DNA from 2 places in the Pseudoalteromonas sp. P1-7a genome. Region 1 is predicted to be linked to the other one. Evidence: predicted binding sites of a transcription regulator. Region 1 holds the regulator's gene; the other holds the start of a gene.
What was found. The regulator MetJ, encoded in region 1, represses methionine synthesis genes. The targets are predictions, from matches to a motif close to TAGACGTCTAGACGTCTA.
Positions count from the first base shown of each region.

Region 2: metK (methionine adenosyltransferase) is a predicted target of MetJ. The motif match lies at 1,046-1,063, and genes of this name have one in related genera.

Region 1 is NZ_LKDU01000007.1:71,962-76,941, forward strand. Features, by position in the region: gene metB (cystathionine gamma-synthase) at 1-785, opposite strand, end outside; gene metJ (met regulon transcriptional regulator MetJ) at 1,054-1,374, shown strand; gene AN389_RS07025 (malic enzyme-like NAD(P)-binding protein) at 1,436-2,677, opposite strand; gene rpmE (50S ribosomal protein L31) at 3,197-3,412, opposite strand; gene priA (primosomal protein N') at 3,645-4,980, shown strand, end outside.
Region 2 is NZ_LKDU01000003.1:117,456-122,435, forward strand. Features, by position in the region: gene tkt (transketolase) at 1-860, opposite strand, end outside; gene metK (methionine adenosyltransferase) at 1,165-2,316, shown strand; gene AN389_RS04100 (hypothetical protein) at 2,464-3,006, shown strand; gene AN389_RS04105 (5-formyltetrahydrofolate cyclo-ligase) at 3,026-3,622, shown strand; gene rpiA (ribose-5-phosphate isomerase RpiA) at 3,660-4,313, shown strand; gene serA (phosphoglycerate dehydrogenase) at 4,323-4,980, shown strand, end outside.

The sequences.
Region 1 (4,980 bases):
ATCGCCAGAGCATTTTCTTGGTGCTGCCTTAAGCGCACATTTAAAGTACGTAAACCACGTAACGTTAAATAGCTATCAAATGGAGCGCCGGTAATGCCAATGTTATTGGCCCACCAAGCAAGCTCATCACCAAGCTCTTGTGTTGCAGCAACAACTGCACCGCCTACAACATCAGAATGGCCGTTGATATATTTAGTGGTTGAGTGCACCACAATATCTACGCCAAACTTAATTGGGTTTTGTAATGCCGGTGATAAAAAGGTGTTATCGGCAGCCACTAATGCACCGCACTGTTTTGCTATATCCGTCACGGCTTTAATATCCGTTAGGCGCAGCACAGGGTTACTGGGTGTTTCTATCCAAATTAATTTAGGTTTGATGGTTAAAATTTGTTCTAGGCTTTCTGGTTTAGTTAAATCAAGTACTTTAAGTTTAAGCAAGCCGCGCTTTTCTAACGACGTAAATAAACGGTAGCTGCCGCCATAACAATCGTGAGGGATAACCAAGGTATCATCGTTATTTAATAACTGTGTGGCTAAATGCACAGCAGCCATGCCCGTAGCAGTAATAATGCCCCGCGCGCCACCTTCAAGCTCTGCTAGCGTTTCTGCTAAAATATCGCGATTAGGATTGCCACTGCGCCCATAGTCATATGCGCGCTTAGTATCAAAATCGGCAAACGAATACGTCGTCGATAAATAAATTGGCGGTACAACGGCGCCATGATGTTTATCGGCATCAACCCCATTTCGTACAGCAATGGTTGCTTTGTTTTTTTCGCTCATATTCGTCACCTGATTAATTTGGATGTTTAGACGTCTAAAAGAGTAAGTTATCCATTATAATAAGTCAAAGATTTTAAAGCTCTAGATGGCTAAAAATAATATACGTGTAAAGCCCTCATAAATCTTTATTTGCCGTTACAACCAGCTTATTAAGATAGATTGCTATCTATTATTTGACTATCTTTTTTAAAACGATAGAATTTCACGCATATTTACACGCTTTTTACGCCGTGTGAGAAATTAATAATCTGAGGCAACGATACATCTTATGGCTAAATGGAATGGTGAGTATATTCACCCATACGCAGAACACGGGAAAAAATCAGAGCAAGTTAAAAAGATCACCGTTTCGATCCCGCTAAATGTATTAAAAGTATTAACTGATGAGCGTACACGTCGTCAAATAAACAACCTGCGTCATGCAACAAATAGCGAGTTACTATGCGAAGCGTTTTTGCATGCTTTTACAGGCCAACCATTACCTAATGATGATGACCTACGTAAAGACAACGCAGAAAAAGTACCTGAAGAAGTTAAAAAAATAATGCAAGAAATGGGTTTAGAAGTGCCTATTTTAGACGAAGAATAAAACGTCTTTTTAAACAAAAAAACCTCAGCATGCTGAGGTTTTTTTGTTTAAGCGCTATATATTATGCCATGTAATTTTCAGGTAAGTCGATTTGTGCCACGCCCGATTCAACAGCCGCAATCGCAACCGCCTTGGCTATACGTGGTAATAAACGCGGGTCCATCGGCTTAGGAATAATGTAATCTGCACCAAATTCGAGCTTTTCTACACCCGCTGCTTTTAATACTTGCTCAGGCACTGGCTCTTTAGCAATACTACGAATAGCTTCAACAGCAGCTATTTTCATTTCATCGTTAATTGCGCTTGCACGCACATCTAAAGCACCACGGAAAATAAACGGGAAACATAAAACATTATTAACCTGGTTAGGGAAATCAGAACGCCCTGTGGCCATAATTAAGTCTTTACGTGCACTGTGCGCAAGCTCAGGTGCAATTTCAGGATCTGGGTTTGAACATGCAAATACCACTGGCTTATCGGCCATTAACTTTAGGTCTTCAGGTGCTAGCAAATTAGGGCCCGATACACCTACAAACACATCTGCATCAGCAATTACATCTTGCAGCGTGCGCTTATCTGTATTGTTAGCAAAAAGCTGCTTGTATTCATTTAAGTCATCGCGGCGGGTATGAATAACCCCTTTTCGGTCTAGCATATAAATATGTTCGCGCAGTGCTCCACACTTAATTAACAGCTCCATACACGCAACTGCTGCAGCACCGGCACCTAAGCATACAATAATGGCATCTTCTATTGATTTGCCTTGCACTTCTAATGCGTTAAGCATTCCTGCTGCAGTTACAATAGCGGTACCATGTTGGTCATCATGAAAAACCGGAATACTGCAGCGTTCAATAAGCGCTTTTTCAATTTCAAAACACTCTGGCGCTTTAATATCTTCTAAGTTAATACCACCAAACGTGTCGGCAATGTTGGCCACTGTATTTATAAAATCTTCGGTGGTGCGATGCTTAACTTCAATATCAATAGAATCAAGGCCGGCAAAACGCTTAAATAAGAGCGCCTTACCTTCCATAACAGGCTTAGAGGCTAGTGGCCCTAAATTACCTAAACCTAAAATTGCCGTACCATTACTGATAACTGCAACCATATTACCTTTACCGGTGTATTTATACGCATTGGCTGGATCTGCTGCAATTTCTCGCACAGGCTCTGCTACACCAGGGCTATAGGCTAATGCTAAATCTTGCACCGTTTCAGCTGGTTTTGTTAGCTCAATGCTAATTTTGCCTGGAACGGGGTGAGAATGGTAATGTAATGCTTGTTCACGAAAATCTGACATAACGCGATGGTATCCTGCAATTTAAGTTAAGTGAGAGGGAGTATGGGGCTAAGATACTCTTATTAATTTTAAATTCCAAGCAATATCAGGTCTATCCTGTTATATGCTATATCCGTTAATTTTAAGTGATTTATCAGCAACTTCGCTAAAAGTTATCAACATTAAAAAATAAAAATTCATTTAAAAAGTGCTTTTTGAGGTTCATTTTACCTAAACAATATTTTTAGTATTTTGCATGATATTAGTCTATCAAACTGCACCATTATGGCGCGTTAATCACTGTTAAAAACAAATATCGCCACGATTAGCGCTTTTAGCAACTTGGTTAAAAATTAACGTATAAAAAATATAGAGAAGAATTGTCTGTTTGTCTGCAAAGCTTTATGCATATTCAGAATAAGAACAGGAAATAGTTATGCAGTGGGAATATGGTAATAATTGGTAGTTTTCTACCCAAAAAGGTGAATTTTAGACACAAAAAAAGCATCCGAAGATGCTTTTTTTACTAAACAGCAATAATTATTTTTTGCTGCTAAGTGCACCGAAGCGCTTGTTGAAGCGATCAACACGGCCGCCAGTGTCTAAAATCTTTTGCTTACCAGTGTAAAACGGGTGACACGCTGAACATACGTCTAGGTGAATGTCTTTACAAAGAGTAGAACGAGTTTCGAATTTGTTTCCGCATGAACATGTTGCAGAAATTACTTCGTACTTAGGGTGAATACCTTCTTTCATAGGAACCTCTAGTTAAGGCCGCATCGCTCTCCAAACCCGAAGTCTGGCACCATACGTCGTTAAAACAAATTTATAGGCCGCGGATTTTATCCAACTAGCCTGCCCCGCACAAGCTTTAATTACGCTTTTTGTCAAAAAAGTAACCAACTAGCCTTAGAGCGACTATTTGAGTATAGGTTTTTAGCCTTATTTTTAGTACATTAAGCTATTACCCTTTATCACATGAGTTGTTATGCGCTTTGTTGAAGTTGCTATAAAAGTTCCGTTACCACGCACCTTTGATTATAAAATAGATGAACAACTTATCTCGCCCTCAGCGACAATTATGCCAGGGATGCGTGTTTTGGTGCCTTTTGGGAATCAAAAGAAAGTAGCTGTTGTTCTTGCACTTAAAACGCATACCGATGTACCCGAGAACAAAATTAAAGCGATTAGTGAAGTTATTGACCAAACCCCCATTTTATCATCGCAGCATTTAGAACTGCTTAGCTTTACCGCCCGCTATTATTGCTACCCACTCGGTGAAACTATACACATTGCGCTGCCTAGTGCGCTTCGCCAAGGTGAGCACCCTGATAAAACCAGCATAAGTATGGTTAGTCTTACCGAAAAAGGCGCAAAAATACCGTCATTAAAAGCGAAAACCCAATTAAACTTGTTAAAGCAGCTCGCACAATCAGGTAAGTCATCATTAACCGAACTAAAAGCGCTCGGCTTTAGTAAAAAAACAATAGATGCCTTAATAGATAAAGAATTTATAACCCAAAGCATTGAGCACGACAACCAATGGCAAAGCGTTGCGCCCACAGTCGGTACTAAGCCAGTACTGAATAAAGAGCAAGCCGTAGCGTGCACAACAATAAATCAAAGCGTTGGTTTTAATAGCTTTTTATTAGAAGGTGTGACCGGCAGCGGTAAAACCGAAGTATATTTACAATGCTTAGAAGAAGTCCTCAAACGTGGCGAACAAGCCCTAGTACTAGTACCTGAAATAGGGTTGACGCCACAAACCGTCAACCGATTTCGTCGTCGCTTTCCTGATACGCCAATTATGTTATGGCACTCAGCCCTCACCGATAACGAGCGCTTGCAAACATGGCGTTTTTGCGAAAAAGGCAGCTGCGCAATTGTAATAGGTACCCGTTCAAGTATTTTTCTCCCTTTTTTAAAGTTAGGAATGATAGTGGTTGATGAAGAACACGATTCATCATTCAAACAGCAAGATACCTTACGTTACCACGCACGCGACTTAGCAGCTTATCGGGCATTTCAGCATAAAATACCGCTTATTTTAGGCAGTGCCACCCCAGCACTGGAAACACTGCACAAAGCTATAAACAATAAATACCAACTTTTAAGCCTTACAGAGCGCGCGCAAACAGCAACCGATAATAAGTTTATGTTGCTTGATATGAAGGGTCAGCCCGATCAAGCGGGTATTGCTCATGCAAGCCTTGCCACTATGCGCCAACATTTAAACCGCGGTAAGCAAGTTATGGTGTTTTTAAATCGTCGCGGTTTTTCTCCTACGCTTATTTGTCACGAATGTGGGTGGCTAAGTGAGTGCA
Region 2 (4,980 bases), on a different contig from region 1:
GGAATTTCGAATGCCTCGCCAGTCCAACCTAAAAATTCGCGAGATGCTGTAATTTCGTCATCACCTAAAGGTGCGCCGTGACAATCGTGGCTACCCGACTTGTTAGGCGAGCCATAACCAATCACTGTTTTACAACAAATAAGCGTAGGTTTATCGGTAACACTTTTAGCTTCAGCTATTGCAGCACTGATTGCGTCGCTATCGTGGCCATCTACGCCACTAATTACGTGCCAGCCATACGCTTTAAAACGTGCTGGTGTATCGTCGCTAAACCAACCTTCTACTTCACCATCGATTGAAATGCCATTGTCATCCCAAAAAGCAACTAACTTGCCTAGGCCTAAGGTGCCCGCAAGTGAACATGCTTCATGAGAAATACCTTCCATTAAACAACCATCACCCATAAATGCATAGGTGTAATGATCAACAATGTCGTGACCCTCACGGTTAAATTGTGCAGCCAATGCTTTTTCAGCAAGTGCCATACCAACCGCGTTTGTGATCCCCTGACCTAATGGGCCCGTAGTGGTTTCGATACCTGGCGCGTAACCGTACTCTGGGTGGCCAGGTGTTTTTGAATGCATTTGACGGAAGTTTTTAATTTCATCAATTGGTAAGTCGTAACCACTTAGGTGCAGCAGAGAATAAATAAGCATTGAACCGTGGCCGTTTGAAAGAATAAATCTGTCACGGTCAGCCCACTCTGGATTAGTTGGATTATGCTTTAGATAATCGCGCCATAATACTTCTGCGATATCGGCCATGCCCATAGGGGCTCCAGGGTGACCAGATTTGGCCTTTTGTACTGCGTCCATTGACAAGACGCGAATAGCATTTGCAAGTTCTTTGCGAGATGGCATGAATTCTCCTACCTTTATGTGTATTTGCGCGGGTACTAATGTGCTCGTTTTTACCCTTAAGTAACTTAAGAGCTGTTATAGCAACCATTCTTACTTAATGTGGGTGCTGTGTGCAATTAAAAACCCCATAAAAATGGGCTATTATGAATATTTTTTAAGACCAAAAAGTGATTACTCATTTTATTTAGACGTCTAGGCGTAAAAACACTATGCAAGCAGTTTCGTTTTAGATAAAATACGCCCCTTAATTTTTTAGCGCTAATACCGACGTTTGTGAAGCGCAATATTTGTGAGCAGAAATACAATGGCAAAACATTTATTTACTTCTGAATCTGTTTCTGAAGGTCATCCGGATAAAATCGCCGATCAAATCTCTGATGCGGTACTTGATGCTATCCTAGAGCAAGACTCTCATGCCCGTGTTGCGTGCGAAACTTACGTAAAAACCGGTATGGTTATGGTTGGTGGTGAAATCACGACTAGCGCATGGGTTGATATTGAAGAAATTACACGTAAAACAGTACGTGAAATTGGCTACACGCATTCAGACATGGGTTTCGATGCAGACTCGTGTGCTATTTTAAACACCATTGGTAAGCAGTCTCCTGATATTAACCAAGGTGTAGACCGTACTAGCCCAGAAGAACAAGGTGCTGGCGACCAAGGCCTAATGTTTGGTTACGCATGTAACGAAACAGAAGTACTGATGCCTGCGCCAATTACTTACTCACACCGTTTAGTACAACGCCAAGCGCAAGTACGTAAAAGCGGCGAGCTTAATTGGTTACGCCCAGATGCAAAATCGCAAGTAACTTTTGCATACGAAAACGGCAAGCCAGTAGGTATTGATGCAGTTGTACTTTCTACTCAGCACGCTGAAGAAATCTCGCAAAATGATTTAGTAGAAGCCGTGATGGAAACCATCATTAAGCCGGTACTTCCTGCCGAGCTTATTACAAGCGCGACTAAATTTTTCATTAACCCAACGGGTCGTTTTGTAATTGGCGGACCTATGGGCGACTGTGGTTTAACAGGTCGTAAAATTATTGTAGATACATACGGCGGTATGGCACGTCACGGTGGTGGTGCTTTCTCTGGTAAAGATCCATCAAAAGTTGACCGTTCAGCAGCATATGCTGCACGCTACGTAGCTAAAAACGTAGTGGCTGCAGGCCTTGCTGATAAGTGTGAGCTGCAAGTATCTTACGCAATTGGTGTTGCAGAGCCTACCTCTATCAGCGTTGAAACCTTTGGTACAAGCAAGCTTGAAGAAGGTCGCTTAATCGAGCTTATTCGCGAGCACTTTGACCTACGCCCTTACGGCTTAATTCAAATGCTTAATTTAGAGCGCCCAATTTACCAACCAACAGCGGCATACGGTCACTTTGGTCGTGACGAATTCCCATGGGAACGTACAGATAAAGCAGACGCACTTCGCGCAGCTGCAGGCCTTTAAGCCAAAACGTATTAATTAAAAACGGCCCTTTTAAGGGCCGTTTTTATATCTAAAATAAAAGTTAATAATGAGTTTTAGCGAGCCCTCGAATTACTTACTGTTTTAGGTATATACTCTTTGCATAATAAAAGCTTAAGGGATAAGTAAATGGCCAATAATTTTCGCGTTATGTTTGTAGGGCTCGCTGAGGGCACTGAGACTAAAACTGCCTGCGTTAATTTAGCAAATAAACTAAAAACGTCTGAAGATAAAGTAACTCAGTTTTTTAACGGCAAGACACTCTTTGCACCAAGCAATAAAGACAAAGCCCTAAAGCAAGCCAAATTACTCGCAAGTTTAGGCATTAAAAGTAAGTTACAAGCCACAGGTGAGCAGCCTCCTCAAAACCCTAGTGCAGCTAGTCAGCGTGATGAACGGATTTTTGATGCCCTCGATTACATAACAAGCAGCCTGATCCGCCTAGAAGAAAAGCTAGAAGAGCTAGAGCAAAGGCTTCCAACCAATGAGCTAAAAAGCCCTGCAGACGAAAGCGATGAGTGGCAAGAAGATGATCTAATGCTTGACGAGCAGCTCGATGAACCTGTTAAAGCGCGTAGCAATATTTTGTTATATTCACTGATTGCCACCGCCGTTTTACTACTGATTGTGCTTGCTGTTTACTTAGCTTTTCCTGATTTAGTGTCTATTTAATCGAAGGTGCGTAATTACAATGAGCAATAAACGTACACACATACGCCAATCTATTCGTCAATTACGCAATAATCTATCAAAAAAACAGCAAGAAAAAGCCGCTGCACAGCTAAAGTTGAATTTTACTCAACAGCTAAATAGCGAGAAAACAGCCTCGAAAAAACAGATAGCCATTTACTTTAGTAACGATGGAGAGTTAGATACATCGCTGTTAATTAATGAGTTATGGCGACAAGGCCATGCTCTTTATTTACCCGTTATACACCCATTTAATGGGGCTACTTTGCTATTTCAACGCTATGAAAAAAACTCACCCATGAGAGCAAATCGCTATGGTATCTTGGAGCCTAAGCTGAACTGCTCTCAAATATGCCCATTAACTGATTTAGATTACTTACTGATGCCACTTGTTGCATTTGATAATCAAGGTAACCGATTAGGAATGGGGGGTGGATTTTACGATAAAACACTGGCGCAATTACACGCATACAATTGGCAAAAACCGCAACTTATTGGCCTAGCACACAGCTGCCAAAAAGTAGATGCACTGCCAATTGAATCGTGGGATGTTCCACTTAAAACCATTATTACTCCTGATAAAATTTATCACTGGTAATATACACCCACTACACATTTGAAACATGAGCATGACAATGACGCAAGACGAATTAAAAAAAGCAGCTGCGTGGGCTGCACTCGAGTTTGTAAAAGAAAACACCATTGTTGGTGTAGGCACAGGCTCTACCGTAAATCATTTTATTGATGCCCTAGGCACAGTAAAAGACACCATAACGGGGGCGGTATCTAGCTCTGAGGCTTCAACAGCGCGCCTACAAGCATTAGGTATTGAAGTGTTTGAGCTAAACGATGTAGATGCGCTTGATGTTTATGTAGATGGCGCAGATGAAATTAATGCCCATAACGAAATGATCAAAGGCGGCGGCGCAGCACTTACCCGCGAAAAAATAGTCGCAGCCGTTGCAAAACAGTTTGTGTGTATTGTTGATGACACAAAATTAGTAGATACATTGGGCGACTTCCCACTTCCGGTAGAAGTTATACCCATGGCACGCAGCTACGTAGCGCGTGAATTATTAAAACTTGGTGGCGACCCTGTTTACCGCCAAGGCGTAGTAACCGATAACGGTAACGTTATTTTAGATGTACACAATTTAAGTATTAGTAATGCCAAACAACTTGAAACACAAATTAATTCAATTGTTGGCGTAGTTACCAACGGCCTATTTGCGATGCGCGGTGCTGATAAAGTAATTATCGGCACTAAAAATGGGCCACAAATTAAATAGGATGAGGTTATGAGTAAGGTATCGTTAGCAAAAGACAAAATTAAAATTCTCTTGCTTGAAGGTGTTCACCAAAGCGCTGTAGAAACGCTTAAACGTAATGGTTACAGCAACATCGATTACGTAAAAACATCGCTACCTGAGGACGAACTTAAAGAGCGTATTAAAGATGTGCACTTTGTAGGGCTTCGTTCTCGTACTCATATTAATCAAGCCGTTTTAGACTCAGCTGAAAAGCTAGTAGCCATTGGCTGCTTTTGTATTGGTACTAACCAAGTTGACTTAAACGCAGCGCGCGAGCGCGGTATTGCGGTATTTAACGCACCGTTTTCAAACACACGCTCTGTCGCAGAGCTGGTACTTGGCGAAATACTCTTGTTATTACGTGGTATTCCACAGCGTAATGCAGCAGCACACCGTGGCGGCTGGTTAAAAACGGCAACCGGCTCATTTGAAGCTCGCGGTAAAACACTCGGGATTATTGGCTACGGCCACATTGGTACGCAGCTTGGTATTATGGCTGAAAACATTGGTATGACCGTAGAATATTACGATATTGAAGATAAGCTATCTTTAGGTAATGCCACGCAAATTCATAACCTAACACAGCTTTTACAGCGCGCTGATATTATTAGTTTACACGTACCAGAAACACCGCAAACTAAAAACC